DNA from 3 places in the Paucibacter sp. M5-1 genome. Region 3 is predicted to be linked to each of the others. Evidence: predicted binding sites of a transcription regulator. Region 3 holds the regulator's gene; each other region holds the start of a gene.
What was found. The regulator FNR, encoded in region 3, switches genes on or off when oxygen is low (the NO sensors DNR and NnrR bind a similar motif). The targets are predictions, from matches to a motif close to TTGATNNNNATCAA.
Positions count from the first base shown of each region.

Region 1: the regulator FNR is predicted to act here: its motif matches at 2,985-2,998, upstream of O5M90_RS06940 (phenylacetic acid degradation protein PaaY).
Region 2: the regulator FNR is predicted to act here: its motif matches at 3,855-3,868, upstream of cyoA (ubiquinol oxidase subunit II).

Region 1 is NZ_JAPZLM020000001.1:1,497,055-1,503,799, reverse strand. Features, by position in the region: gene O5M90_RS06955 (YbdK family carboxylate-amine ligase) at 1-223, shown strand, start outside; gene O5M90_RS06950 (putative DNA modification/repair radical SAM protein) at 279-1,523, shown strand; gene O5M90_RS06945 (TIGR03915 family putative DNA repair protein) at 1,520-2,338, shown strand; gene O5M90_RS06940 (phenylacetic acid degradation protein PaaY) at 2,316-2,927, opposite strand; gene O5M90_RS06935 (enoyl-CoA hydratase-related protein) at 3,071-3,883, shown strand; gene paaI (hydroxyphenylacetyl-CoA thioesterase PaaI) at 3,890-4,327, shown strand; gene paaK (phenylacetate--CoA ligase PaaK) at 4,324-5,634, shown strand; gene paaA (1,2-phenylacetyl-CoA epoxidase subunit PaaA) at 5,646-6,653, shown strand; gene paaB (1,2-phenylacetyl-CoA epoxidase subunit PaaB) at 6,650-6,745, shown strand, end outside.
Region 2 is NZ_JAPZLM020000001.1:2,572,716-2,579,460, forward strand. Features, by position in the region: gene cyoD (cytochrome o ubiquinol oxidase subunit IV) at 1-76, opposite strand, end outside; gene cyoC (cytochrome o ubiquinol oxidase subunit III) at 73-696, opposite strand; gene cyoB (cytochrome o ubiquinol oxidase subunit I) at 711-2,702, opposite strand; gene cyoA (ubiquinol oxidase subunit II) at 2,734-3,795, opposite strand; gene O5M90_RS12100 (MFS transporter) at 3,901-5,211, shown strand; gene O5M90_RS12105 (PEP-CTERM sorting domain-containing protein) at 5,216-6,196, opposite strand; gene O5M90_RS12110 (protein kinase domain-containing protein) at 6,289-6,745, opposite strand, start outside.
Region 3 is NZ_JAPZLM020000001.1:5,643,831-5,650,575, forward strand. Features, by position in the region: gene ccoN (cytochrome-c oxidase, cbb3-type subunit I) at 1-666, shown strand, start outside; gene ccoO (cytochrome-c oxidase, cbb3-type subunit II) at 680-1,303, shown strand; gene O5M90_RS26635 (cbb3-type cytochrome oxidase subunit 3) at 1,316-1,477, shown strand; gene ccoP (cytochrome-c oxidase, cbb3-type subunit III) at 1,467-2,387, shown strand; gene ccoG (cytochrome c oxidase accessory protein CcoG) at 2,403-3,857, shown strand; gene O5M90_RS26650 (hypothetical protein) at 3,891-4,145, shown strand; gene O5M90_RS26655 (hypothetical protein) at 4,145-4,393, shown strand; gene fnr (fumarate/nitrate reduction transcriptional regulator Fnr) at 4,395-5,129, opposite strand; gene hemN (oxygen-independent coproporphyrinogen III oxidase) at 5,309-6,718, shown strand; gene O5M90_RS26670 (sulfite exporter TauE/SafE family protein) at 6,721-6,745, shown strand, end outside.

The DNA of each region.
Region 1 (6,745 bases), 4.1 Mb from region 3:
AAGCGGCGCCCAGCAGCCGCTGGCGGAGAGCCTGGCGGCCCTGCTGCAGACCCTGATGCCGACGGCCGAGCGCCTGGGTGCGGTGGCGGCGCTGACCGAGCTGGCCATGCTGGTGGCGCAGCGGGGCGGCGATGCCCAATGGCTGCGCGGCCTGCATGAGGAGCAGGGCCTGGATCTGCCGGCCGTCGTGAAGGCTTCTTGCGAGCGCTGGGCCCAGGATTGAGTGTCTGCAGGCGGTATGGATACTGTATATTTAAACAGTTATCATCCCCTGCGCCATGGACCTGAACCGCAAAATCGCCATCCTCGCCGACGCCGCCAAATACGACGCCTCCTGCGCCTCCAGCGGCAGCGATTCGCGCGACTCGCTGGGCGGGCGCGGTATCGGCTCCACCGAGGGCATGGGCATCTGCCACAGCTATGCGCCGGACGGTCGCTGCATCTCGCTGCTGAAGCTGCTGCTGACCAATCACTGCCAGTACGACTGCCTGTACTGCGTCAACCGCTCGTCCAGCAATGTGGCGCGGGCGCGCTTCCGGGTCGAGGAGGTGGTGGACCTGACCCTGGACTTCTACCGCCGCAACTGCATCGAAGGGCTGTTCCTGTCCAGCGGCATCATCAAGAGCCCGGACCACACGATGGAGCAGGTGGTCGAGGTGGCGCGCCGGCTGCGCGAGGCCCATGACTTCCGCGGCTACATCCACCTGAAGACTATCCCCGATGCCAGCGCCGAACTGCTGGCGCGCGCCGGCCGCTATGCGGACCGGCTCAGCATCAATATCGAGATGCCCACCGAGCAGGGGCTGCAGGCGCTGGCGCCCGAGAAGAACGGCGGTGCGATCCGCCGCTCGATGGGCCGGCTGAAGCTGCATATCGATCAGGCGCGCGAGGAGGGCGCCAAGCCGGCGCCGGTACGCGCGCTGCCGGGCGCCGCGCCGCGCGCGGCCACCCCGCCGCGCTTTGCGCCGGCCGGCCAGAGCACGCAGATGATTGTCGGCGCCGACGCCAGCGACGACCGCAGCATCCTGGCCAGCAGCGCCGCGCTGTACGGCCAGTACCGGATGCGGCGCGTCTACTACTCGGCCTTCAGTCCGATTCCCGATGCATCGCAGGCCCTGCCCTTGACCGCGCCGCCGCTGATGCGCGAGCACCGGCTCTACCAGGCCGACTGGCTGATGCGCTTTTACGGCTTTGAGCACCGCGAGATCATCGCGGCCGATGACGGGCTGCTGCGCCTGGATGTCGATCCCAAGCTGGCCTGGGCGCAGGCGCATCCGGAACGCTTCCCGGTCGATCTGAATGCCGCGCCGCGCGAACTGCTGGTGCGCGTGCCGGGCCTGGGCGTCGGCTCGGTGGACAAGCTGCTGCAGGCGCGCCGCGTGCGGCGGCTGCGTGCCGAGGATCTGAGGGCGCTGCGGGTGTCGCCGGGCAAGGTGTTGCCGTTCGTGTGCGTCGACGGTCACAGGCCCGGTGCGACCGTGCGGGCGGCGCCGGTGCCGCACCAGCAGGCGCTGTTCGCATGATCGTCAGCCTTCAGGGGCCGACCGATATCGACGGTTTCAGGCGCGCGGCGCGCCAGCTGTTGACGCGGGGCGTCGCCCCCGATCAGCTGGTCTGGCGGACCGAGCGCGGCACACCAGGGCTGTGGGCCGATGATGCGGTCGTCATCGACGACGCTCCCGCGAAGCCTTTTTGCGTGCCGGCCTGGATGGCGCCGCTGTGCGAGTCCGCGCTGCTGCATCGCGACCCCGGCCGCTTTCATCTGCTTTACAGGCTGCTGTGGCGGCTGGTGAACGAGCGCGACGAGGTCTTGCGACGGGACGAGCTCGACCCGGACCGCCGCGCCGCCGCCCAGCTGGCGCGCGAGGTGGGGCGCGAGATCCACAAGATGCGCGCCTTCGTGCGCTTCTTCCCCCATGGTGAGGGCGAGGCGCTGCGCCATATCGCCTGGTTCGAGCCCGAGCACCATGTGGTCGAGGCCAATGCCCCGTTCTTCGTGCGCCGCTTCGCGCAGATGCGCTGGGCCATCTTCACGCCTGAGCGTTCGATCGAATGGGACGGCGAGCGCCTGCACACCGGCCCCGGCGTGGACCGCAGCGGCCTGCCGCCGGCCGATCCGGGCGCGGCGCTATGGCTGACCTATTACGAGAACATCTTCAACCCGGCCCGGCTCAAGCTCGCGATGATGGCCAAGGAGATGCCGCGCCGCTACTGGAAAAACCTGCCCGAGGCGGCGCTGATCGCCCCGCTGGCCGCCGCAGCGCAGGCGCGCAGCGAGGCCATGGTGGAGGCTCAGCCGACGCCGGCGCGGCGCATCAAGCCGATGCGCCGCCCTTGAGCGCCTGCAAGCTGCCGTAGTTGGAATCCGGCAGGCGCGGCCGGTCAGCCTCTTCGGCCGCCAGCGGAGGCACCTCGACCAGGCTGGCCTGGCAGCGCCGGGTCAGCTGCTGGTAGGTTTCGGTGCCTTCCTTCTTCCAGCGCAGCTCGTCCTCGCTCAGCGGCCGCATCACCTTGGCCGGCAGCCCGGCGATCAGCGACTTCTCCGGCAGCTTGAGTCCGGCGCGCACAAAAGCGCAGGCCGCGACGATGCTCCAGGCCCCGACCTCGGCCTCGTCCATCACCACCGCGTTCATGCCGACCAGCGCGTCATGCCGCACCACGCAGCCATGCAGCACCGCGCCATGGCCGATATGGCCGTTGGCCTCGACGACGGTCTCCGACTTCGGGAAGCCGTGGATCACGCAAGTGTCCTGAACATTGGCGCCCTCCATCAGCACGATGCGGCCGAAATCGCCGCGCAAGGAGGCGCAGGGGCCGATATAGCAGCCGGGTCCGACGATCACATCGCCGATCAGCACAGCCGTCGGGTGGACGTGGGCACTGGGATGGACAACCGGGGTGACGCCGTCGATGGCATAGCAGGGCATGGATCTGTCTCCGGGCAGTAGGTTGGGTGAGTTCGGGATAACCCTTGAATCTTGGGCTTGCGCCAAATCAAGCTGCACCTTACGATCTACCGACCGGTCGGTCAAGAGTGTTTGGCCGACAGCGATGGAGTGAGACCAACACGATGACAGCCACCACCGAGGCCTTGCTGCTGATCAGCCAAGAGGGCGCCGTGCGCACCCTGACGCTGAATCGCCCTGCGGCGCTGAATGCGTTCACCACCGCGCTGCTGGTGCAGCTGCGCCAGGCCCTGGAGGCCGCCGCCGAGGACGGCACGGTGCGCTGTGTCGTGATCACCGGGGCGGGGCGCGGTTTCAGCGCCGGCCAGGATCTGTCCGACCCTTTGATCAAGCCGCCGCTGGAACCGGGCGAGACACCCAAGGACATCGGTCATCTGCTCGACAACTACTACATCCCGCTGGCGCTGCGCCTGCGCGGCATGCCGATCCCGGTGATCGCTGCAGTCAACGGCGTTGCGGCCGGCGCCGGCGCCAGCCTGGCGCTGAGCTGCGATCTGGTGCTGGCGGCCGAGGGTGCCAGCTTCATCCAGGCTTTCTCGAAGATCGGCTTGGTGCCCGACTGCGGCGGCACCTGGCTGCTGCCGCGCCTGGTCGGCCGTGCCAAGGCGCTGGAGCTGGCGCTGCTGGGCGACAAGCTGCCGGCTGCGCAGGCTGTGGCCATGGGCCTGATCTACCGCGCCGTGCCCGATGCCGAGCTGGCCGCCACGGCCCAGGCGCTGGCGCAGAAGCTGGCGCAGATGCCGGTCAAGGCCCTGGCCGCGACGCGCCGGGCCCTGGACGACGGCCTGCTGATGGACTACGAGTCGGCCTTGAAGAACGAGTCGCAGCTGCAGAGCCGGCTGGGCTTCAGCCCCGACTATCTGGAAGGCACGGCCGCCTTCTTGCAAAAGCGCAAGCCCACGTTCACGGACCGCTGACAGCCCATGGATGCCCAACAAATTGCCGAAGCCGTGCGCGATGCGATGTTCGCGAACGACCGCGCCAGCAAGGCGCTCGGGATGGAAATCCTGTCCATCGCTCCCGGCCGCGCCACGCTGGCCATGACGGTGCGCGAGGACATGCTCAACGGCTTTGAGATCTGCCACGGCGGCCTGATCACCACCTTGGCCGACTCGACCTTTGCCTTCGCCTGCAATTCGCACAACGAGCTCACCGTGGCCTCGGGATTCAGCGTCGACATCGTCGCGCCCGGCAAGCTGGGCGACCGGCTGACCGCCGTCGGCGAGGAAGTGCATCTGGCCGGGCGCACCGGTGTCTACGACATCACCGTGCGCAACCAGCGCGAGGAACTGGTGGCCGTGTTTCGCGGCAAGTCCTACCGGATCAAGGGCAAGCCCATCGTTCAAGGAGTTTCTGAATGACCGTCAAAACGCCCGCCCCCGGCGATCTGGAGCCTATCGAGCGCGCCAGCCTGGATGAGCTGCAGGCCCTGCAGTTGCAGCGCCTGAAGTGGAGCCTGCAGCATGCCTACGAGAACGTGCCTCATTACAAGGCCGCCTTCGATGCTCAGGGTGTGCATCCCTCGGATCTGAAGACCCTGGCCGATATCGCCAAGTTCCCGTTCACGACCAAGAAGGACCTGCGCGACAACTACCCCTTCGGCATGTTCGCGGTGCCGCGCCAGCAGGTCTCGCGCATCCATGCCTCATCGGGCACGACCGGCAAGCCCACCGTGGTCGGCTACACCGCCAAGGACATCGACACCTGGGCGAATCTGGTGGCCCGCTCGATCCGCGCCTCGGGCGGCCGGCCCGGCGACATCATCCACATCGCCTATGGCTACGGCCTGTTCACCGGCGGCCTGGGTGCGCATTACGGTGCCGAGCGCGCCGGCTGCACGGTGATTCCGATGTCCGGCGGCCAGACCGAGAAGCAGGTGCAGCTGATCCAGGACTTCCAGCCCGACATCATCATGGTCACGCCCAGCTATATGCAGGTGATCATCGAGGAGTTCAATCGCCAGGGCCTGGATGCGCGCGAGTCCTCGCTGAAGGTCGGCATCTTCGGCGCCGAGCCCTGGACCGAGGCGATGCGCCGCGAGATCGAGGCCAAGGCCGGCATCGACGCGGTCGACATCTACGGCCTGTCCGAGGTGATGGGGCCAGGTGTTGCCAACGAGTGCATCGAGTCCAAGGACGGCCCGGTGATCTGGGAAGACCATTTCTATCCCGAGATCATCAACCCCGAGACCGGCGAGCCGGTGGCGGACGGCGAGGAGGGCGAACTGGTCTTCACCTCGCTCTCCAAGGAAGCTCTGCCCATCATCCGCTACCGCACCCGCGACCTGACGCGGCTGCTGCCACCGACCTCGCGCAGCATGCGCCGCATGGGCAAGATCGTCGGCCGCAGCGACGATATGCTGATCATCCGCGGCGTCAATCTGTTCCCGACCCAGATCGAGGAGCTGGTGCTGCAGGAGGTGCAGCTGAGCGGTCAGTACCAGATCGTCGTCAGCCGCGAGGGCCTGCTCGATGCGGTCGAGGTGCGCTGCGAGCTGCAGCAAGCGGCGGTCGGCGCGGCCGATGTCGGCGCCATTGCCAAATCGCTGCAGCACCGCATCAAGACCCTGATCGGCGTCAGCACCAAGGTGCATATCGGCGCCCCCGATTCGATTGAACGCACGCTGATGGGCAAGGCCCGTCGTGTGATCGACCAGCGTCCGAAGTAAGGAGCTTTCATATGTACACCCAAGCCATGAGCGTCGGTCCGCAGGACGCGCCGAGCAGCAGCAAGATCAAGAGCGCCGAGGAGATGCAGCGCGAGGCAACCTTCGAGGCCCGCATCGACGCCGGCGACTTCATCGAGGCCAAGGATTGGATGCCGGACCACTACCGCAAGACCCTGGTGCGGCAGATCAGCCAGCATGCGCACAGCGAGATCGTCGGCATGCTGCCCGAGGGCAACTGGATCACGCGGGCACCGACCCTGAAGCGCAAGGCGATCCTGCTGGCCAAGGTGCAGGACGAGGCCGGCCACGGCCTGTATCTGTACTCGGCCGCCGAGACCCTGGGTACCAGCCGCGACCAGATGCTGGACGCGCTGCACAGCGGCAAGGCCAAGTACAGCTCGATCTTCAACTACCCCACCGTGACCTGGGCCGATATCGGCGTGATCGGCTGGCTGGTGGACGGGGCGGCCATCATGAACCAGGTGCCGCTGTGCCGCTGCTCCTATGCGCCCTATGCGCGGGCGATGATACGTGTCTGCCGCGAGGAGAGCTTCCATCAGCGCCAGGGCTATGAGAGCCTGCTGGTCATCATGCGCGAGGGCACGGCCGAGCAGAAGGCCATGGTGCAGGACGCGGTGAACCGCTGGTGGTGGCCCTCGCTGATGATGTTCGGCCCGGCCGACAAGGACTCGCCGAATTCCGAGCAGTCGATCCGCTGGGGCATCAAGCGCATCACCAATGACCAGCTGCGCCAGAAGTTTGTCGACGCCACGGTGCCGCAGGCCGACATCCTCGGCGTGACCCTGCCCGACCCCGACCTGAAGTGGAATGCCGAGCGCGGCGAACACGACTTCGGCGCGATCGACTGGGCCGAGTTCTGGCGTGTCGTCAACGGCGACGGCCCGATGAACCGCGAGCGCCTGGGCGCCCGCGTCAAGGCCTGGGACGACGGCGCCTGGGTGCGCGAGGCCGCGCTGGCCCATGCGCGCAAGCAAGCAACCAAGGAACAAGCAGCATGACTAGCAATACCTCGACCCAGACCGAATGGCCGCTGTGGGAAGTCTTCGTGCGCAACAAGGCGGGCCTGGACCACAAGCATTGCGGCAGCCTG
Region 2 (6,745 bases), 3.1 Mb from region 3:
CGTGATAGGCGGCGCCGTCATCGTGATGGTCGCCGTGGTGATCGTCGTGGTGGTGGTCGCCGTGTTGCTGACTCATGGCAGCACTCCCATCAGATAGACAAAGGTGAAGACGCCGATCCAGACCACGTCCAGGAAGTGCCAGAACATCGACAGGCACATCAGGCGACGCTTGTTCTCGACCGTCAGGCCCAGCTTGTTGACCTGCACCATCAGCACGATCAGCCAGATGATGCCGAAGGTGACGTGCAGGCCGTGGGTGCCGACCAGCGTGAAGAAGGCCGACAGGAAGGCGCTGCGCTGCGGCGTCGCACCCTGGGCGATCAGGTGGTGGAACTCATAGAGTTCCAGGCCCAGAAAGGCCAGGCCGAACAGGCCGGTGATCGCCAGCCAGGCCAGCACGCCCTGCTTGCGGCCGTGCTGCATCGCGATCATCGCCAGGCCGTAGGTGATGGACGAGAACAGCAGCATCGCGGTATTGACCGCGACCAGTTGCAGGTCGAACAGATCGGCGCCCGAGGGGCCGGCCGCATAGCTGCGGCCCAGCACCGCATAAACCGCGAACAGCACCGCGAAGATCAGGCAGTCGCTCATCAGATAGAGCCAGAAGCCCAGCAGCGTGCCTTGCTGCGGATGGTGATCGCCGTTGTCGTAGAACACCGGCGCGCCGCCGGCGGTGAGCGTGGGAGAGGTTTGCATGGTCAGGGTCGCTCTCAGGCCAGGGCCGCCAGGGCCTTTGTGCGGGCGTCTTCGCTGCGCGTCACCGCATCGGCGGGGATGTAGAAGTCGCGCTTGTAGTTGAAGGTGTGGACGATGGAGGCGATCACGGTCAGCGCGAAGCTGAGACCGGCCACCAGCCACATATGCCAGACCATCGCGAAGCCGAACACCGTGCACAGCGCCGCGATCACGAAGCCGGCGGCCGTGTTCTTGGGCATGTGGATGGCCTTGAAGCCGGCGGTCGGGCGCTGCGCGCCGCGCTGCTTCATATCGTGCCAGGCGTCGAGCTCATGCACGACCGGCGTGAAGGCGAAGTTGTAGTCCGGCGGCGGCGACGAGGTCGACCACTCCAGCGTGCGGCCACCCCAGGGATCGCCCGTGTGGTCGCGCAGCTGCTCGCGGCGCATATAGCTGACCACCAGCTGGATCAGGAAGGCCGCGATGCCCAGCGCGATCAGCACCGCACCGAAGGCGGCGATCTGGAACCAGATCTGCAGCGAGGTGTCTTCGAAGTGGCTCATGCGGCGGGTCACGCCCATCAGGCCCAGCACATACAGCGGCATGAAGGCCATCCAGAAGCCGACCAGCCAGAGCCAGAACGAGGTCTTGCCCCAGAACGGGTCGAGCTTGTAGCCGAAGGCCTTGGGGAACCAGAAGCTGATGCCGGCGAACAGGCCGAACAGCACGCCGCCGATGATGACGTTGTGGAAGTGGGCGATCAGGAACAAGCTGTTGTGCAGCACGAAGTCGGCCGGCGGCACGGCCAGCAGCACACCCGTCATGCCACCGATCACAAAGGTCACCATAAAGCCTATGGTCCACAGCATAGGCACCTCGAACTCGATGCGGCCGCGGTACATCGTGAACAGCCAGTTGAAGATCTTGGCCCCGGTCGGGATCGAGATGATCATCGTCGTGATGCCGAAGAAGCTGTTGACGCTGGCCCCCGAGCCCATCGTGAAGAAGTGGTGCAGCCACACGAGGTAGGACAGGATGGTGATCACCACCGTCGCGTAGACCATCGAGGCGTAGCCGAACAGCTTCTTGCGGCTGAAGGTGGAGACCACCTCCGAGAAGATGCCGAACACCGGCAGTATCAGGATGTAGACCTCGGGGTGGCCCCAGATCCAGATCAGGTTCACATACATCATGGCGTTGCCGCCAAGATCGTTGGTGAAGAAGTTGGTGCCGACGTAGCGGTCCAGGCTCAAGAGCACCAGCACGGCCGTCAGCACCGGGAAGGCGGCGACGATCAGCACATTGGTGCACAGCGAGGTCCAGGTGAACACCGGCATCTTCATCATCGTCATGCCAGGCGCCCGCATCTTGATGATGGTGGCGATCAGGTTGATGCCCGATAGCGAGGTGCCGACGCCAGCGATCTGCAGGGACCAGATGTAGTAGTCCACCCCGACGCCGGGGCTTTGCAGAATGCCCGACAGCGGCGGATAAGCCAGCCAGCCGGTGCGCGCGAACTCGCCGACGAACAGCGAGATCATCATCAGCACCGCGCCGCTGGTGGTCATCCAGAAGCTGAAGTTGTTCAGGAAGGGGAAGGCCACGTCGCGCGCACCGATCTGCAGCGGGATGAGGTAGTTCATGAAGCCGGTCACCAGCGGCATCGCGACGAAAAAGATCATGATCACGCCGTGCGCCGTGAAGATCTGGTCGTAGTGGTGCGGCGGCAGGAAGCCGGCGTTGTCGCCAAAGGCCATGGCCTGGTGGGCGCGCATCATCAGCGCATCGGCAAAGCCGCGCAGCAGCATCACGATGCCCAGCACCATATACATGATGCCGATCTTCTTGTGGTCGATGCTGGTGATCCAGTCGCGCCACAGCGGGCCCCAGACCCGGTACTTGGTCATCACGGCCAGCAGCGCCGTGCCGCCCAGCAACACCATCGCGAAAGTGGCCCAGATGATGGGGTCATGGGGAATCGCATCCGGGCCGAGGCGGCCGAACAGGAGCGTGTTGAAATCTTGCATGGAGAGGGTCTCGCTCTGTATCCGGTTCGCGTCAGGGCTGGCTGCGCGCGAGGCTGAAGTCGCCGGCGTTCTCGGGTGTGCACAGCGCGGCCACATAGCTGCGCTCGGCAATCCCGTCGCCAGTGCGCCAGGTCTTGCTCGACAGGCCGTCAATGCTGCCCTTGCCCAGGCCGCCGGCGGCGTCGATCGCCATCATCTGGGCCATGCACATCTTGCTGCCGTCGACGCAGCGGTTCAGGATCGCGTCGTACAGGCCCGGGGCCACCGTCGCATAGCGGCGCACCGGCTCGCGCGCGCTGGGCTGCTCCAGCTGCAGATAGTCGGCGCGGGTCAAGGCCTGACCCTCGGCCTTGTTCTTCTGCACCCACTGCTCGAAGCCCGCCTCGGACAGGCCGTGGAACTTGAAGCGCATGTGCGAGAAGCCATCGCCGCTGAAATTGGCCGAGAAGCCCTCGAACGCACCGGGCTTGTTGATCACCGCATGCAGCATGGTCTGCATGCCGGGCATCGCATAGATCTGGCCGGCCAGCGCCGGGATGTAGAAGGAGTTCATCACCGTGGACGCGGTGATCTTGAACTGGATCGGCCGGTCCACCGGCGCGGCCAGCTCATTGACCGTCGCGATGCCCTGCTCGGGGTAGAGGAACAGCCACTTCCAGTCCAGCGCCACGACCTCGACCACCAGCGGCGCCTGGCCCTGCGGCACCGGCCGGCCTTCGGCGATGCGGTCCAGCGGGCGGTAGGGGTCGAGCTTGTGGGTGCTGATCCAGGTGATCGCGCCCAGCGCGATGATGATCAAGAGCGGCGCGCCCCAGATCACCAGCTCCAGCCGGGTCGAGTGGTCCCAGTCGGGGCTGTAGGTGGCGGACTTGTTGTTCTGGCGATAGCGCCAGGCGAACAGCAGGGTCAGCGCGATCACCGGCACGATGATGATCAGCATCAATATCGTCGAGGTGACGATCAGCTGCGCCTGCTGCTGGGCGATATCGCCCGAGGGTTTCATCACCACCATATTGCAGGCGCCCAGCGGCAGGGCCAGGGCCAGCAGGCCCAGTCGTGCTAAGGTGGTGTCGACTAAAGGTTTTGGGGACATCGGGAATACCAGACCGGCGGGAAAACGCTAGTTGCGCATCGGTCGGAAATGTATCTTGATTGACCCAAATCAACGATAGGACATTTTGTCCAAGGCAAGCGAGACATGGCCAGCAGTAACACCCTCACCCATCCCGGCATCCAGGGCACCGAGCCCGAGCACAGCCTGGCGCCCGGCGATATCGCGGTCGGCGTCGTGATCGGCCGGGCCTCCGAGTATTTCGACTTCTTTGTCTACGGCATCGCCTCGGTGCTGGTCTTCCCGGCGGTGTTCTTCCCCTTCGCCGACCGGCTGGAGGGCACGCTGTACGCCTTCGCGCTGTTCGCCTTTGCCTTTGTGGTGCGGCCGATAGGCACGGTGGCCGGCATGGCCATCCAGCGCCGCTGGGGCCGCAGCGCCAAGCTGGCCTCGGCGCTGTTCCTGCTGGGCTGCTCGACCGCCGGCATGGCCCTGCTGCCCGGCTATCACAGCCTGGGCCTGGGCGCGATCGCGCTGCTGGCGCTGTTCCGCATCGGCCAGGGCCTGGCCCTGGGCGGATCCTGGGACGGCCTGCCCTCGCTGCTGGCGCTGAACGCGCCGGAAAACCGCCGCGGCTGGTATGCGATGCTGGGCCAGCTCGGCGCGCCGCTGGGCTTTCTGATCGCCTGCGGACTGTTTGCCTACCTCTGGGGCAGCATGTCCGAGCACGACTTCCTGGACTGGGGTTGGCGCTTCCCCTTCTTCGCCGCCTTCGCGATCAATGTGGTGGCGCTGTTCGCGCGGCTGCGCCTGGTGGTCACCCATGAGTACGAGCGCGAGCTCGATGCCAAGGAGCTGGAGCCCTGCGATGTCGGCGAGTTGCTGCGCAGCCAGGGCAGCAATGTGCTGATCGGCGCCTTTGCCGCGCTGGCCAGCTATGCGCTGTTCCACATTGTCACGGTGTTCCCGCTGTCCTGGATCATGCTGTTCTCGGAACGTCCGGTCGGCGAGGTGCTGGTCGTGCAGGTGATCGGTGCGCTGCTGGCGGCTGGCGCGATGCCGCTGTCGGGCCTGCTGGCCGACCGCATCGGCCGGCGCCGCACCCTGGGCATGCTGGCAACGGCCATCGGCGTGTTCAGCCTGTTCGCGCCGCTGCTGCTGGATGGCGGCCGGGCGGGCCAGGATGCCTTCATCCTGCTCGGCTTCGTGCTGCTGGGGCTGAGCTATGGCCAGGCGGCCGGCGCGGTGACGGCCAACTTCCTGCCGCGCATGCGCTACACCGGCGCCGCGCTGACGGCCGATCTGGCCTGGCTGATCGGCGCCGCCTTCGCGCCGCTGGTGGCGCTGGGCCTGTCGGCCCGCTTCGGCCTTGCTGCCGTCACGCTCTATCTGCTGTCGGGCGTGGCCTGCACGCTGCTGGCGCTGCGCGCCAACCGGTTGCGCAACGCCCGCGACTGACTCATCAGCCCGCTGCCTGGCGCGCCCGGCGCCAGCCCAGCAGGGTGAGGCCCAGGGCCAGCAGGGCCCAGCTCTGCGGCTCGGGCACCGGCGCCGTGTTGCCGAAGCCCTCGCCATAGTCAAAGCCGCTGCCCGAGCGCAGGTAGTAGCTGGCCGGGTCGAGCAGCGCACCGCTGACACCGTCGTAGAGGCTCAGGCCCATGAAGCTGGCGGTATTGCCGTAGTCGGCGCTATAGCTGCAGCCCCCCGACGGCGCCGGCAGATTCGGGGGCAGCGCCGACAGCGTGAACAGGCACTGCGACCGCAGCGCCAGACGCCATTCCACATCGAACTGATAGTTCCCGAACTGCGGCTTCGGGCCCAGCCTCATGCTGAAACCGGTGGCGCTGACATCGAAGATGCCGCTGCTGGCCAGCGTGCTGCGCGTCTGGCCGCCGGCCAGCACATCCTGGGTGGCCCAGGTACGCTCGGTGACCAGCAGGCCGTGAGGGCCGACGACCATCGCCAGCTCGGCCAGGATGTCCAGCCGGTTGCCATACTCTGTATTGGTCTCGATGCGCCCGCCGGCCCGGCCCCCGAAGTGATAGTCGATGCGCATCACCGTGTTCGCATTGAGCCCCGCGCCCTCCAGGCTCAGCGTGTCCTCGAAGGAGGCCTGGCGCAGATTGCCGCCGATGCCGAACAGGCTGCCATCCGTCGCATAGGCCCGGCCCGAGCCAAACTCGGCCACGCGCAAGCGGCCCAGCTCGGCCGAGACCAGACCGGTGGTGTTGGTCGCGTCCTTGGTCCAGCTCATCTGCAGCACCTTGCCGGGCTGAGGGTTGTAGCGGGTGCTGCTGCTGTAGGGCAGCCCCCCGTAGGTATAGGTATAGCCCGGCGTTCCCGGTGCCTGGCCGACCGACAGCACTTGCTGCTGCGCGGCGGCCTGGCCGGCCAGGACGACGAGCCCCAGCGACAGCAGCGGCTTTGACAGTGATGGTTTCATGAATGGCTCCCATGGGTGAAGACAAGCAAGAAGGCTTGTCACGGGGCATACGCAAATCGCGGCCCGAGCCGGACGGACCGCTCACCCACAAGCTAGGGGGTCGGGCGGGTCAGGCTGTGCGCCGGACCCAGCTGGGCCAGCAGGCCGGCCCGGCCCTCGCTCAGCAGTGCGGCGGCCTCCCCGACGCCGGGGCCGCCGCTGCGCTGCAGCGCCTGGCCCAGGCGCAGACGGGCCAGGGCCAGCTCCCAGGACTGCGCCCACAGCAGTTGCTCGCGCAGCGCCAGCGCGGCGCGCAGCGGCGCCACCGCCTCCGGCGCCCGGTCCTGGGCCAGCAAGGCTTCGCCCAGGCCCAGCCGGGCCTCGGCCAGCGCGGTCAGCGCCGGCGCGCCCAGCGCCTCCAGCGGCGCCAGCAAGGCCTCGTACTGCCGCTGGGCGCCGGCGGGGTCGCCGCGCTGCGCCGCCAGCCGGGCGCGCAGCAGGCCCAGGCGCCGGGCCAGCAGATGACCTGCCCCCAGACGCTCGGCCAGCCGAGCCTGGGCCGCGTCAAGG
Region 3 (6,745 bases):
CCGCACCATCTGCACTACACGGCGCTGCCGGACTGGGCGCAGAGCGTGGGCATGGTGTTCTCGCTGGTGCTGCTGGCGCCCAGCTGGGGCGGCATGATCAACGGCATCATGACCCTCAGCGGGGCCTGGCACAAGCTGCGCGATGACCCGATCCTGAAGTTCCTGATCGTCTCGCTGAGCTTTTACGGCATGTCGACCTTCGAGGGTCCGATGATGTCGATCAAGACGGTCAATGCGCTGTCCCACTACACCGACTGGACCGTCGGCCATGTGCACAGCGGCGCTTTGGGCTGGGTCGGTCTGATCTCGATGGGCTCGCTGTACCACCTGATCCCGCGCATGTACGGCCGCACCGAGATGTTCAGCAAGCGCGCGATCGAGCTGCACTTCTGGGTCGCGACCCTGGGCATCGTGCTCTATATCGCCGCGATGTGGATCGCCGGCGTGATGCAGGGCCTGATGTGGCGCGCGGTCAACCCGGACGGCACCCTGGTCTACACCTTTGTCGAGAGCGTCAAGGCCACCTATCCCTTCTATGTGATCCGTCTGCTGGGTGGCCTGCTGTACCTGGGCGGCATGCTGATCATGGCCTGGAATGTGGTGATGACGGTGCGTGCCGGGCGACCCGAACCGGTTCGCATCCCCGCCGTGGTGGCGCATGCCTGAGGGAGCAAACACAATGGCTGACAACAACAAACCCGTCGCCGGTCACGAGAAGATCGAGACCAACAACTTCCTGATGATCGTGCTGGTGCTGCTGACCGTGCTGGTCGGCGGCGTCGTCGAGATCGTGCCGCTGTTCTTCCAGCGCTCGACCACCGAGGCCGCACCGGGACTCAAGCCCTATACCGCGCTGCAGCTGGCCGGCCGCGACATCTATGTGCGCGAGGGCTGCTACAACTGCCACTCGCAGATGATCCGGCCCTTCCGCGCCGAGACGTTGCGCTACGGCCACTACTCGACCGCCGGCGAGTTCGTCTACGACCGGCCGTTCCAGTGGGGCAGCAAGCGCACCGGGCCGGACCTGCACCGCGTGGGTGGCAAGTACAACGACGAGTGGCACCGCATCCACCTGATCAATCCGCGCGATCTGGTACCTGAGTCGAACATGCCGGCCTACCCCTGGCTGGCCACCGCGACGGTCGATCCGGCCGAGATGCCGGGCAAGCTGAAGGCGCTGCGCCTGCTCGGCGCACCGTACAGCGATGCCGAGATTGCCGGCGCGGCCGAGGCTGTCAAGGGCCGCACCGAGATGGACGCCGTGATCGCCTATCTGCAGGTGCTGGGCACCGCCGTCAAGTAAAGGAGAAGGCGCATGGATATCAACACCCTGAGAAGCGCGGTGACCCTGCTGCTGCTGCTGATGTTCCTGGCCATCGTGGCCTGGGTCTACAGCCGAAAGCGCGACCAGCGCACCTTTGACGAGATCGCCGAGCTGCCGCTGCAAGGCGAGATGGGAGAGCCCAATGACAAGTGATTTCTTCTCCAACGGCTGGTCCATCTTCGTGGCCGCGAGCACGATCGCGGGCCTGCTGCTGTGCCTGTTCCTGCTGATCATCGCCAGCCGCCGCAAGGTGATGGCCAATGACAACAGCACCGGCCATGTTTGGGACGAGGACCTGAAGGAGCTCAACAACCCGCTGCCGCGCTGGTGGATGGGCTTGTTCGTGCTGACCGTGCTGTTCTCCGGCATCTATCTGGCCCTCTACCCGGGCCTGGGCAGCGCGGCCGGCACGCTGAAGTGGAGCAGCACCGGCCAGTACGAGGCCGAGCAGGCCAAGGCGCGCACCGCGCTGGCGGCGGTCTACGCCCCGTTCAACGCGATGCCGGTTGAGGAACTGGCCAAGAACGGCCAGGCCATGGGCATCGGCGAGCGCCTGTTCGCCAACAACTGCGCCGGCTGCCATGGCTCCGACGCCAAGGGCAGCAAGGGCTTTCCGAACCTGACCGATGGCGATTGGCTCTATGGCGACAAGCACGAGACCCTGATCGAGACCATCAGCAAGGGCCGCAACGGCGTGATGCCGCCGATGGCGGCGGCGTTGGGCAAGCCCGAGGACGTGCGCAATGTGGCCAACTATGTGCTGAGCCTGTCGGGCAGCGCGCACAACTCGATCGCGGCCCAGTTGGGGCGCAGCAAGTTCGGCGTCTGCGCGGCCTGCCACGGCATGGACGGCAAGGGCAACCAGGCCCTCGGTGCCCCCAATCTGACCGACAAGATCTGGCTGCACGGCTGGGGTGAGGACGCCATCGTCGCCATCATCAACAACGGCAAGAACAATATGATGCCGGCCCATGGCGAGCGGCTCAGCCCCGAGCAGGTCCGCGTGCTCGCCGCCTATGTCTGGGGCCTGTCGCGTTCGTCCACTGCGGTGGCGGCCAAGTAAGCGATCCAGCCACTCATGGATAGCCCTCCGCGCAAGGTCATCCCTCTGGTGGCGGCCGATGATGCCGCCATCGAGATGGTGTCGCTCTATCAGGCCCAGCAGAAGATCTACTCGCGTGCCGTCAGCGGCTGGTTCGCCACCTGGCGCTGGGTGCTGGTGTGGGCGACGCAGCTGTTGTTCTACGGACTGCCCTGGCTGGACTGGGGCAGCCGCCAGGCGGTGCTGTTCGACCTCGAGTCGCGGCGCTTCTACATCCTCGGCCTGGTCCTTTATCCGCAGGACTTCATCTACCTGACCGGGCTGCTGCTGATCTCGGCCTATGCGCTGTTCCTGTTCACTGCGGTGGCGGGGCGGTTGTGGTGCGGCTTCGCTTGCCCGCAGACGGTCTATACCGAGATCTTCATGTGGGTGGAGCAGAAGTTCGAGGGCGACCGCGCCAAGCGCATCAAGCTCGATGCAGCGCCCTGGGGCCCCGAAAAACTGCTGCGCAAGGGCGGCAAGCAGGCGGCCTGGATCGCCATCGGGCTGTGGACCGGCTTCACCTTTGTCGGCTACTTCACGCCGATCAAGATGCTGAGCCAGGAGGTCATGAGCCTGGGCCTGGGTCCCTGGGAATGGTTCTGGATCCTGTTCTACGGTTTTGCGACCTATGGCAATGCCGGCTATATGCGCGAGCAGGTCTGCAAATACATGTGTCCTTATGCGCGCTTCCAGAGCGCGATGTTCGACAAGGACACGCTGATCATCAGCTACGACGCCGAGCGCGGCGAGCCGCGCGGCTCGCGCAGCAAGAAGGCCGATCCGGCCGCGCTGGGCCTGGGCTCGTGCATCGATTGCACCCTGTGCGTGCAGGTCTGCCCGACCGGCATCGACATCCGCAAAGGCCTGCAGTACGAATGCATCGGCTGCGCCGCCTGCATCGATGTCTGCGACAGCGTGATGGACAAGATGAGCTATCCGCGCGGCCTGATCCGCTACGACACCGAGAACGGCCTGTCCCAGCATCTGAGCCGCCGCGAAAGGCTGCTGCGCATCTTCCGGCCACGGGTGCTGATCTACGGCGCGGTGCTCTTGCTGATCACCGCCGGCCTGTTCACCAGCCTGGCGCTGCGCGCGCCCTTCAAGGTCGATGTGGTGCGTGATCGCGGCGCGCTGGCGCGCCTGGTCGACGACGGCTTCATCGAAAACGTCTACCGGCTGCAGATCATGAACACCACCGAGGCCGTGCAGCACTACCGCATCGCGGCCGAGGGCCTGCCCGGGCTGGCCACCGCGCAGCCGGTGCGGCTGGAGGTCGGGCCCGCCGAGGCCCGCTGGGTCTCGGTGGCCTTGCGGGTGCCGCCGCAGAGCGCGGCCCAGGCCGGCAGCGGCGCCCATGAGATCCGTTTCGGCATCGAGCGTGAAGCCGGTGCGGCCGGCCAGGCCGCCTATGCGCTGAGCGAGAAGTCCACCTTTGTCGTGCCGCGCTGAGCGTGGCCGACCACCGTCCCGAAGGAGCAATCGATGAGTGAAACGCAAGCGCAAAGCAGCCAAGTGCAGCGCCCCTGGTGGCGCGAATACATGATGTGGCTGGTGGTCGGCGGGCCCAGCGTCGTCGTCGTCGCGTCCTTCGTGACCCTGGGTCTGGCGATCACCCATCCCGACCCGGTCATCGAGGTGGTGCCGGTCCAGGCCAGCGCCGGCAGTGATGCGGCGCCGAGTTCGGCGCAGACCCCGGCAATGAAGGCCCGCAACCATGCGGCCACCGGGGGGCGCTGATGGACGAGCCCTCACGGCGCTCGCGCCTGGTCATGGCGGCCCTGTGGCCCTCGTTCCTGATGGCGGGGCTGCTGGAGGTGCTGGTCTTCAGCCTGCTTGATCCGGCCGCGCTGGCCGAGGCCAGCACATTGTCCGGCACCAGCATCTACACGCTGGGCTTTCTGGGCTTCTGGATCGTGACCGGGCTGAGTTCGGCCCTGAGCCTATGGCTGGCTGGTTTGCCGCCGGCCACGCAGGACCTGCGCTGAATCAGCAGTTGCTGCTGTTCACCAGGCGCTGCAGCCCGGCCTGGTCGAGGATCTGGATCTGGCGCTGCTTGACGTCCAGCAGACCCTCTTCCTGGAACTTCGAGAAGGTGCGCGACACGGTCTCCAGCTTCAGGCCCAGATAGCTGCCGATCTCCTCGCGCGTCATGCGCAGCACCAGGCTGGAGGCCGAGAAGCCGCGCGCCTGCAGGCGCTGGGTCAGGTTCAGCAGAAAGGCGGCCAGGCGCTCCTCGGCCCGCATGCTGCCCAGCAGCAGCATCACGCCATGGTCGCGCACGATCTCGCGGCTCATGATCTTGTGGAACTGGTGCTGCAGATCGGTGAACTCGCGCGACAGCTCCTCCAACTGATCGTAAGGGATCACGCAGACCTGGGAGTCCTCCAGCGCCACCGCATCGCAGCTGTGGCGGTCATTGCTGATGCCGTCCAGCCCCAGCAGCTCGCCGGCCATCTGGAAGCCGGTGACCTGATCGCGGCCGTCCTCGGAGGACACGCAGGTCTTGAAGAAGCCGGTGCGCACCGCATAGAGCGACTGGAAGGCATCGCCGGAACGGAAAAGAGTGTCGCCGCGCGCGACCTGGCGGCGCGTCGCCACCAGGCTGTCGAGCTGCTCCAGATCGGGCTTGGACAGACCCACCGGCAGGCACAGCTCGCGCAGATTGCAGCTGGAGCAGGCGACCTTGAAGGGCTCGATCTTGATGGCGGGGGCGGTGCTCATGCCGCGCATTATGGTCTGCCCGGGGCAGCCGCTCGCTTCGCCGGTGTCCGGGGTGGGCGCAGAGTGGAGGGGTGTCAGCATGATGTTCCTCAAGGTTGTCGTGATTGTTGTCGGGGCCATGCGCAGCAAGCTTGATGCAGGTCAAATGCCCGCCAGCTAGGCTTGGCACAGTGGCGGACATGCCAAACAGCACCACTGCCACAGCTCTCGGAATCAGCGAAGAATTGCTGCGTCGCTACGACGTGGCCGGCCCGCGCTACACCTCCTACCCGACCGCCGATCGCTTCGTCGAGGCCTTCACGGTGGCCCAGTACGAACAGGCGCTGGCCCAGCGCGCCAGCGGCTCGCTGGTCGGTGGCGGCACGCCGCTGTCGGTCTATGTGCATGTGCCGTTCTGCGAATCGGTCTGCTACTACTGCGCCTGCAACAAGGTCATCACCCGCCACCATGAGCGCGCCGGCGAGTATCTGCAGGCCCTGAACACCGAGATGGACCTGACACTGGCCCATCTGGGCCGTGCGCAGACCGTGTCGCAGCTGCATCTGGGGGGCGGCTCGCCGACCTTTCTGAGCGATGCCGAGCTGAGCCAGCTGATGCTGGACCTGCGCAGCCGCTTCAAGCTGGCGGCCGGCGCCGAGATCTCGATCGAGGTCGACCCGCGCACCGTCACCGAGCAGCGCCTGGCGCATCTGCGCAGCCTGGGCTTCAACCGGCTGAGCTTCGGCGTGCAGGACTTCGACGCCGAGGTGCAGAAGGCGGTGCACCGCATCCAGAGCTTTGACAGCGTGGCCAGCCTGATGAGCCAGGCCCGCGCGCTGGGCTTCGAGTCGACCAATGTCGACCTGATCTACGGCCTGCCGTTGCAGACGCCCGAGTCCTTTGCCCGCACCGTCGCCCAGGTCGCGGCGCTGCGGCCCGACCGCATCGCGCTCTACGGCTATGCCCATCTGCCGCAACGCTTCAAGCCGCAGCGCCGCATCGACATCACCCAGCTGCCGCCGGCCGCCGACAAGCTGCACATGCTCTCGGGGGCGATCAGCGGTTTCATTGCCCAGGGCTACAGCTATATCGGCATGGACCATTTCGCCTTGCCGACCGACTCGCTGGCGGTGGCCAAGCGCCAGGGGCGCTTGCACCGCAATTTCCAGGGCTACAGCACCCAGGCCGACTGCGATCTGATCGGGCTGGGTGTCTCGGCCATTGGCCGGGTCGGTGCCACCTACAGCCAGAACGCCAAGACCCTGCCCGAGTATTACGACGCGCTGCGCCAGGGCCAACTGCCGGTGGTGCGCGGCCTGGCGCTGACGCGCGACGACCTGCTGCGCCGCGCGATGATCATGGCGCTGATGTGCCAGGGCCGGGTCGAGTTCGAGTCGATCGAGCTGGCCCATCTGATCAAGGTGGGCGAGTACTTCCGACCCGAACTGGAGCGGCTGGCCCCGCTGCAGCAGGCCGGCATGGTCACGATCACGCCGGACGCGATCGAGGTGACGGCGCTGGGCTGGTACTTTGTGCGGGCCGTCGCGATGGTGTTCGACCGTTATCTGCAGGCCGATCGCACAAGAGAGCGCTTTTCTAAGATCATCTGAGCATGGATGCAGCGCTTGCCGGCTCGG